DNA from 2 places in the Neobacillus sp. NPDC093182 genome. Region 2 is predicted to be linked to the other one. Evidence: a T-box and tRNA genes for the amino acid it is inferred to sense, from the RefSeq annotation. Region 2 holds a T-box; the other holds one or more tRNA genes.

Region 1 (4,386 bases), on a different contig from region 2:
GTGGATTGCCTGGGCACCATTTGTGGGTATGTTTATCGCCAGGGTTTCAAAAGGAAGAACAGTAAGGGAGTTTGTTATTGGCGTATTGGTTGTTCCTACCCTCGGAACCTGTCTCTGGATGTCCATATTTGGCGGCTCTGCGCTTGAGCTTGTTCAAAAAACAGGCAACCATGACCTTGCAAAAAATATTACCGAAAACGTTTCATTGTCTATCTTTACATTCTTTGATTATCTTCCATTAAGTTCGGTGTTAAGTATATTAGGGTTTGCGGTTGTAGCAATTTATTATATAACGGTCGCCGATACCGCAACCTTTGTATTAGGAATGCTAAGTGAAGGCGGTACATTAAATCCCTCAAATAAAATAAAAATGACATGGGGTGTCATTCAATCCGCTCTCGCTGCAGTATTGCTTTTAGCTGGCGGTTTGAACGTTTTGCAAACTGCTTCCATCGCAGCTGCCCTCCCTTTTGCGATCATTATGGTCGTCATGTCCTTCTCACTAGTGAAAGGGTTAAAAAGTGAAGGCGAAGTACAAAGAGGAAATAAAAGAAGCGCGTACCATTCCTAAAGGGTTATTAAATGTGATTAAGCCGTACTGAAAACCCAAGGCGGTATTTAGACAAAGAAAAACCATCTTTAAGAAAATGGCTATTTTCTTAAAGATGGTTTTATTATGGAATATTAACTATTTTAAAAAGGATCAGGCTTACTGTCCTTAGCTTAAAAAAATGGCTCCGCAGGTAGGACTCGAACCTACGACCGATCGGTTAACAGCCGATAGCTCTACCACTGAGCTACTGCGGAACAATCGAAAGGTATTTTGCTTCGCAAAAAATTCTGGTGGGCCTAAATGGACTCGAACCATCGACCTCACGCTTATCAGGCGTGCGCTCTAACCAGCTGAGCTATAGGCCCATAATTGGAGCGGGTGATGAGAATCGAACTCACAACATCAGCTTGGAAGGCTGAGGTTTTACCACTAAACTACACCCGCATATTAAAATTTGGAGGCAACACCCGGATTTGAACCGGGGATAAAGGTTTTGCAGACCTCTGCCTTACCACTTGGCTATGCTGCCCGACTCTTAAAGAGCTAACCCAATTTATTAAGATTAATGGGGCGACTGATGGGAATCGAACCCACGAATGCCTGAACCACAATCAGGTGCGTTAACCACTTCGCCACAATCGCCATGATGGTTATTTTCACCTTGGTGAAAACATTTTGCTTCGCAAAAAACTTTGGTGGAGGGGGACGGATTCGAACCGCCGAACCCCGAGGGAGCGGATTTACAGTCCGCCGCGTTTAGCCACTTCGCTACCCCTCCATATATAAAAGACCAATAAAATTCCAAAAAAAATGATGGCTCAGGACGGAATCGAACCGCCGACACAAGGATTTTCAGTCCTTTGCTCTACCGACTGAGCTACTGAGCCATACACAATCTATATCTATATCAACAGTAGAGTTAACCTACTGATATAAAAAATGGCGGTCCGGACGGGACTCGAACCCGCGACCTCCTGCGTGACAGGCAGGCATTCTAACCAACTGAACTACCGGACCAATTTTTTTCAAGTGTTTTTCTTGAAAATAAATTACTTAATTGCGGGGGCAGGATTTGAACCTACGACCTTCGGGTTATGAGCCCGACGAGCTACCAGACTGCTCCACCCCGCGACAATAAGAATTTAGAATTTATGGAGGAGGAAGAGGGATTCGAACCCCCGCGCGGTATGACCCGCCTGTCGGTTTTCAAGACCGATCCCTTCAGCCAAACTTGGGTATTCCTCCGAATAAGTGGAGCCTAGCGGGATCGAACCGCTGACCTCCTGCGTGCAAAGCAGGCGCTCTCCCAGCTGAGCTAAGGCCCCATTTGGTAAATGATGGTCGGGAAGACAGGATTCGAACCTGCGACCCCTTGGTCCCAAACCAAGTGCTCTACCAAGCTGAGCTACTTCCCGTAAAATATGGCGCGCCCGAAAGGAGTCGAACCCATAACCTTCTGATCCGTAGTCAGACACTCTATCCAATTGAGCTACGGGCGCAATATTAAATAACTAGTTAGCTTACAAAAATGGTGCCGAGGACCGGAATCGAACCGGTACGGTAGTCACCTACCGCAGGATTTTAAGTCCTGTGCGTCTGCCAGTTCCGCCACCCCGGCAGCATTGGAGCGGAAGACGGGATTCGAACCCGCGACCCCCACCTTGGCAAGGTGGTGTTCTACCACTGAACTACTTCCGCATTTATAGTGAGTTATTTTACAGTTAAAAAACTTAAGTGCGGGTGAAGGGAGTCGAACCCCCACGCCTTGCGGCGCCAGATCCTAAGTCTGGTGCGTCTGCCAATTCCGCCACACCCGCATTTGGAAATTAATTTTGCAAGTTATTTTCTTTTGAAGATAACTTGGTGAGCCATGAAGGACTCGAACCTTCGACCCTCTGATTAAAAGTCAGATGCTCTACCAACTGAGCTAATGGCTCATACAAATAGTTCTTAGAAGTAAGTAGCATGGTGCCGGCGAGAGGACTTGAACCCCCAACCTACTGATTACAAGTCAGTTGCTCTACCAATTGAGCTACCCCGGCATATATCGAAGATTAACTTCACTTCGTAAAAAATTGAAAGTTATTTTCACTATCGTGAAAAAACTTTGGTGGAGGATGACGGGATCGAACCGCCGACCCTCTGCTTGTAAGGCAGATGCTCTCCCAGCTGAGCTAATCCTCCACATAAAAGAAAGTTCTTTAAGCTGGTTTGAAAAGAAAGTTATTTTCGCTAGCGCGAAAAAGTTTGGTGACCCCTACGGGATTCGAACCCGTGTTACCTCCGTGAAAGGGAGGTGTCTTAACCACTTGACCAAGGGGCCGTAATAAATTTCGAGCAAAAAAATGGCCCCAAAGGGGTAGCCTGGCAACGTCCTACTCTCACAGGGACAAAGTCCCAACTACCATCGGCGCTGAGAAGCTTAACTTCCGTGTTCGGTATGGGAACGGGTGTGACCTTCTCGCCATTGCTGCCAGACTATTTAATTGAGGAATCATTCCCTCAAAACTAGATAATTTCAGAAGAAGTTTGTAAAACGAGTTCACCTTAAAAATTGGTTAAGTCCTCGAACGATTAGTATCAGTCAGCTCCACACGTTACCGCGCTTCCACCTCTGACCTATCAACCTGATCATCTTTCAGGGTTCTTACTAGCTTGACGCTATGGGAAATCTCATCTTGAGGGGGGCTTCATGCTTAGATGCTTTCAGCACTTATCCCGTCCGCACATAGCTACCCAGCGATGCCTTTGGCAAGACAACTGGTACACCAGCGGTGCGTCCATCCCGGTCCTCTCGTACTAAGGACAGCTCCTCTCAAATTTCCTGCGCCCACGACGGATAGGGACCGAACTGTCTCACGACGTTCTGAACCCAGCTCGCGTACCGCTTTAATGGGCGAACAGCCCAACCCTTGGGACCGACTACAGCCCCAGGATGCGATGAGCCGACATCGAGGTGCCAAACCTCCCCGTCGATGTGGACTCTTGGGGGAGATAAGCCTGTTATCCCCGGGGTAGCTTTTATCCGTTGAGCGATGGCCCTTCCATGCGGAACCACCGGATCACTAAGCCCGACTTTCGTCCCTGCTCGACTTGTAGGTCTCGCAGTCAAGCTCCCTTGTGCCTTTACACTCTGCGAATGATTTCCAACCATTCTGAGGGAACCTTTGGGCGCCTCCGTTACTCTTTAGGAGGCGACCGCCCCAGTCAAACTGCCCACCTGACACTGTCTCCCACCCCGATCAGGGGTGCGGGTTAGAATTTCAATACAGCCAGGGTAGTATCCCACCGACGCCTCCACCGAAGCTGGCGCTCCGGTTTCTCAGGCTCCTACCTATCCTGTACAAGCTGTACCAAAATTCAATATCAGGCTACAGTAAAGCTCCACGGGGTCTTTCCGTCCTGTCGCGGGTAACCTGCATCTTCACAGGTACTATAATTTCACCGAGTCTCTCGTTGAGACAGTGCCCAGATCGTTACGCCTTTCGTGCGGGTCGGAACTTACCCGACAAGGAATTTCGCTACCTTAGGACCGTTATAGTTACGGCCGCCGTTTACTGGGGCTTCGATTCAGAGCTTCGCTTGCGCTAACCCCTCCTCTTAACCTTCCAGCACCGGGCAGGCGTCAGCCCCTATACTTCGCCTTGCGGCTTCGCAGAGACCTGTGTTTTTGCTAAACAGTCGCCTGGGCCTATTCACTGCGGCTCTTCGAGGCTATTCACCTCAAAAAGCACCCCTTCTCCCGAAGTTACGGGGTCATTTTGCCGAGTTCCTTAACGAGAGTTCTCTCGCTCACCTTAGGATTCTCTCCTCGCCTACCTGTGTCGGTTTGC
Region 2 (4,386 bases):
GTAAATTCTAGGCTTTGGAAAATCATTCTCGATACCCAGAAGAAAATGATATCATAACCGGTTACGAGTACATCAGTTGGGAAGAAACGCTTGAAGTCCTCTGCTTCCACATTTGGCCAGCCCATTGTGGAGAACGGCCATAACGCAGAACTGAACCACGTATCCAATACGTCTTTATCCTGCTCCCACTTTTCGCTATCTGCTGGTGCTTCGTGTCCAACAAATATTTCACCTGTCTCTTTATGGTACCAAGCAGGAATTCGGTGACCCCACCATAGCTGCCTTGAAATACACCAGTCGCGGATATTTTCCATCCAGCGCAGGTAGGTTTTTTCAAAACGATCTGGAACAAAATTCACTTTGTTTTCTTTACTTTGGAGAGCGATTGCCTCATCCGCAAGCGGCTGCATTTTAACAAACCATTGTGTTGAAAGGTATGGCTCAACTACTGCCCCGCTGCGCTCGGAATGACCAACGGAGTGCAAATGCTCTTCAATTTTGAAAAGAACGCCTTGTTCTTGAAGATCCTTCACAATTTGCTTACGGCATTCAAAACGGTCCATCCCTTTGTACTTACCGGCTCTGTCATTCATTGTGCCGTCTTCGTTCATAACAAGAACACGCTCTAAATTATGACGGTTACCGATTTCAAAGTCGTTCGGGTCATGTGCTGGTGTAATTTTAACAGCGCCAGATCCGAATTCCATATCTACATAGTCATCGCCAACAATTTGGATTTCACGGCCAACGATTGGAAGGATAACGGTTTTGCCGATTAAGTGTTTATAGCGGTCATCCTCCGGATGAACGGCAACTGCTGTATCTCCCAGCATAGTTTCTGGACGTGTTGTTGCTACTTCAATGTGTCCTGAACCGTCTGCTAACGGATATTTCATATGATAGAATGCACCTTGAACATCCTTGTAAATAACCTCGATATCAGACAATGCTGTCTTCGTGGATGGATCCCAGTTGATAATGTATTCGCCGCGATAAATAAGTCCTTTGTTATAGAGAGTAACAAATACTTCACGTACCGCTGCTGACAAGCCTTCATCTAAAGTGAAACGCTCACGGCTGTAATCTAATCCTAAACCTAGCTTTGCCCACTGCTGGCGGATATGGGAGGCGTATTCTTCCTTCCACTTCCATGTTTCTTCAACGAACTTTTCACGTCCTAAATCGTAACGGCTTTTGCCTTCGCTGCGGAGTTTTTCTTCAACTTTTGCTTGCGTTGCAATTCCAGCGTGGTCCATACCCGGGAGCCAGAGAACATCGTAGCCCTGCATTCGCTTCATTCTTGTAACGATATCTTGTAATGTTGTATCCCAAGCATGCCCTAAGTGCAGCTTTCCGGTTACGTTTGGCGGTGGAATAACGATTGTATAAGGCTGTTTGCCCTCGTCATTCTGTGCTTCAAAAAACTTTCCTTTTAGCCACCAATCATAACGACCTTGTTCAATCGACTGAGGATCATACTTAGTCGGCATGGTAATTTCCTTTGTTTCCATTTGACCATCTCCTTAATTTCTCTTTCTGTCTCTTAAGTAAAACAAGACAAACAAAAAACCCCATTCGTCATAAAAGGACGAATGGAGTTTGCTTCGCGGTACCACCTTTTTTCCAACCATAAAAAATGATTGGCTCTTAAATGGATAACGGATTTGCTCCGTCTTCAACTAGCGGGATTGGTTAATCCGTTCATTGAAGAAGCTCAAGGGCGACCTTCCGAGTGTCTGCTTAGGAAACCTTTCAGCTAATGGCATCCCTCTCTTAAAGCAGGTGAACATCGTACTCTTCCCTGTCTGTGCTTTTGTGTTTTTAATTATATTGTTTATACTACCCAAAAAGTGTTCTAGACGTCAATAATGATAACCAATTTTTTTATATTATATACCATTTTGTAAAAAACGTTAAGGAAATAGGGGAATTCATTAGGTGGGAAGAATATACATAAAAGAAATGCCATTTTGGAGAGGAAGGAAGAGATGAAGCGGAGGAAATTTATCACCAAATACTCCTACACTCCCTGGTATCGAACCTGCAGGAGAGTTTGCGAGCAGCTGATTTTGCCGTTTACGATATTTCAATTAATCCGAACAATATTTATACCAACTGTCTTTGACGTCTTATTATTAGCAGTGTTTATTGCGATTGCCGTATCGATTTATTTTGAAATTGTTTAAGAGCCCAATTAGCAATTTTATTGCTGCTGGGCTCCTTCTTTTGCCTGCTTTTCTTGCTCATCGAGTTCCGTCATTCTCATTACTACATATTCGGAATTCTTTAAATGCCAATATTTGCGCTGGAGCATTCGGACAAATTTCAGCTCGTTTTTTGGCTGTTCTTTTTTATAATAGCGTTCGACTACTTGGATAATTGGAATTGGATAAGCTAAATAACTAAAGAATAGCAGTTTTTCATTTGTCTTGAAGGGAAAAAATTTAAAGTAGTGGTAAACCCATTCAACGGCTTCATCATTTCTTTGTGGCTGGGTATTAAACGAACGAGATAAATATGGTAATAAATCATGAATCGGCGAGCCATAGCGGGCATTTTCAAAGTTAATAAAATAGCCGTACCCTCTATCGTCATAAAGAAAATGCTCGGATGATATTTTTCCATGCGTTATAACCATTCGTGCTTTTTCTTCTTCCTTTGTTTTTTCATACCATTCTTCGAATTTGGTTTTTGAAAAGCGAAGTGCCTGACTTATTTCGTTATAGTACAAGCAAAACACCAATTCAAATGGGGACATATAGGTCTTTTTTTCACATTCACCGATAAATCCGTCCAGAAACTCCTGATTCTTATCGAGCACAGCTATCGTTTTTTCGTAGTGCTCTGTCCGCTCCTCTTTATTCACCGTGATGTCTTTAGCAGAAATCGTGTGCAGCCTTGCCAGCTCACGAAAGAGCTGCTGGTGCTTCTGCGTCCGGTCTTCCTTTACTTCATTCGACATCCACGGCATTAAGTAATATAAGGCTTTATCATGGAGAACGGCATATCTTCCGTCCAAGGTCGGATAAATGGGGACAATCCGATTGAAGCCCTTTTGGTAAAGAAGGTGAACATGACGAATAAAATCGGTACCATTTGTCGGTTCAATTTTCTTTAATGCAAAGGTCCCTTTATTGGAATAGATTTTCTTAATATTGCCGTGTTCCTCAACAAAATAAGGTTTTACTTGGTAGTTATTTAAAATGGGTATAAGTGAATCTACCTGATATGTGTCGCGCATCAACATTCATCTGCCTTTCAGCCAGAGCAAAATCCTTAAAAAGATGTGAGCAGGTTAAAAACCCGCTCACCATGTTGTTTGGTTGATTATTTTTTTGCTAATGCGACAGGTACATATAATACTTGACCCTCATATACATCTTGATTGAGCTCAAGATTATTGTAACGCAGCAGATTAGGAACTGATACGTCATAACGGTCGGCAAGACTATCTAGTGTATCACCCTTTTGGACAATACAAACTTTTATTCTAGCTTGATCAGAGCTGTCTTCCTTGCGGGCAAAGAACTCCGTTAATGTCATGGTTTTCTTCTTTGAGGCCTTCTTTTTGACTTGTTTCGGCGGTGCCTCTGGCGAAGAAGAACTCTCCTCTAGAACTGGTTCTTTTGCTTCTACAGGCTGCTCTGCCTCTTGTTCTGCAATTGGCTGTACTGGAGCTTTTTCGAGGATTTCTTCCTCTTGGACGGGCTCACTCGCTTCACTTCGTGCATGTTCAAAAACAACAGGCTGCTGTGGCTGCTGAGGTTCTTCCTCTTCTTCAGGCTCTTGATACGTAAAGGTTGGGAATTTTGGAAAAGCTTCAACCTTTTCCTCTTCTGGCTGTTTTCTTGCTTCAGCCTCAAACAAGAAAGTATCCTCAAATTGATTCTCTTCTGGTTCCGCTTCTTCTTGTTCTTCTGCTCTTGGAACTTCTACTTGATAACGATGGAGAACTTCATATTCCTCTTCTTGTTCCTCAGTTTCTTCCTCTTGTTGTGTTGAATCATACAAACCGCTGATGGTTAATTCTGCTGACAGTTTAAGACAACTGCGCTCTGGAATGGAATAATCAAATGACTCCACAATGACGTCGATATCATAAATGCTTTGAATCCGATTGTTGGGAATGGTAATATCGACAGGAAAACGGTGTGAGAATTCACAAATACCTTCCTCTTGTGGATCCACTCTTTCTACATACTTTTGGTTAGGTACATTTTCTTCCTCTTCCACTGTACTTTCTTCGTCATTTCTATATTCGCCAGTTAGTTCCAGCGAACCACGTATGGTTACGTATTGATCATTTTCCTGGATGGTGATATCCGGGTCTAGAGAAATCGACACAAGTTCAGCCACTTCCTGTCCTTTTCTAAACCACAATGACTC

Evidence for each region. A T-box is a leader RNA that pairs with one kind of tRNA and senses whether it is charged. The one in region 2 lies ahead of ACIQAA_RS03430 (valine--tRNA ligase), so its partner is inferred to be a tRNA-Val.
Region 1: it has a tRNA-Val gene. The T-box ahead of ACIQAA_RS03430 (valine--tRNA ligase) is inferred to sense a tRNA for this amino acid. The anticodon was not compared.

What each region holds. Positions count from the first base shown of each region.
Region 1 is NZ_JBIVOI010000003.1:337,840-342,225, forward strand. Features, by position in the region: gene ACIQAA_RS08935 (glycine betaine uptake BCCT transporter) at 1-571, shown strand, start outside; tRNA gene ACIQAA_RS08940 (tRNA-Asn) at 733-807, opposite strand; tRNA gene ACIQAA_RS08945 (tRNA-Ile) at 842-918, opposite strand; tRNA gene ACIQAA_RS08950 (tRNA-Gly) at 924-997, opposite strand; tRNA gene ACIQAA_RS08955 (tRNA-Cys) at 1,009-1,082, opposite strand; tRNA gene ACIQAA_RS08960 (tRNA-His) at 1,120-1,195, opposite strand; tRNA gene ACIQAA_RS08965 (tRNA-Tyr) at 1,247-1,331, opposite strand; tRNA gene ACIQAA_RS08970 (tRNA-Phe) at 1,368-1,440, opposite strand; tRNA gene ACIQAA_RS08975 (tRNA-Asp) at 1,494-1,570, opposite strand; tRNA gene ACIQAA_RS08980 (tRNA-Met) at 1,611-1,684, opposite strand; tRNA gene ACIQAA_RS08985 (tRNA-Ser) at 1,706-1,798, opposite strand; tRNA gene ACIQAA_RS08990 (tRNA-Ala) at 1,806-1,878, opposite strand; tRNA gene ACIQAA_RS08995 (tRNA-Pro) at 1,892-1,968, opposite strand; tRNA gene ACIQAA_RS09000 (tRNA-Arg) at 1,976-2,052, opposite strand; tRNA gene ACIQAA_RS09005 (tRNA-Leu) at 2,083-2,171, opposite strand; tRNA gene ACIQAA_RS09010 (tRNA-Gly) at 2,177-2,251, opposite strand; tRNA gene ACIQAA_RS09015 (tRNA-Leu) at 2,289-2,370, opposite strand; tRNA gene ACIQAA_RS09020 (tRNA-Lys) at 2,415-2,490, opposite strand; tRNA gene ACIQAA_RS09025 (tRNA-Thr) at 2,520-2,595, opposite strand; tRNA gene ACIQAA_RS09030 (tRNA-Val) at 2,662-2,737, opposite strand; tRNA gene ACIQAA_RS09035 (tRNA-Glu) at 2,802-2,876, opposite strand; rRNA gene rrf (5S ribosomal RNA) at 2,916-3,031, opposite strand; partial or broken rRNA gene ACIQAA_RS09045 (23S ribosomal RNA) at 3,108-4,386, opposite strand, start outside.
Region 2 is NZ_JBIVOI010000001.1:642,633-647,018, forward strand. Features, by position in the region: gene ACIQAA_RS03430 (valine--tRNA ligase) at 1-1,511, opposite strand, end outside; T-box leader at 1,582-1,817, opposite strand; gene ACIQAA_RS03435 (hypothetical protein) at 1,989-2,186, shown strand; gene ysxE (spore coat protein YsxE) at 2,204-3,241, opposite strand; gene spoVID (stage VI sporulation protein D) at 3,328-4,386, opposite strand, start outside.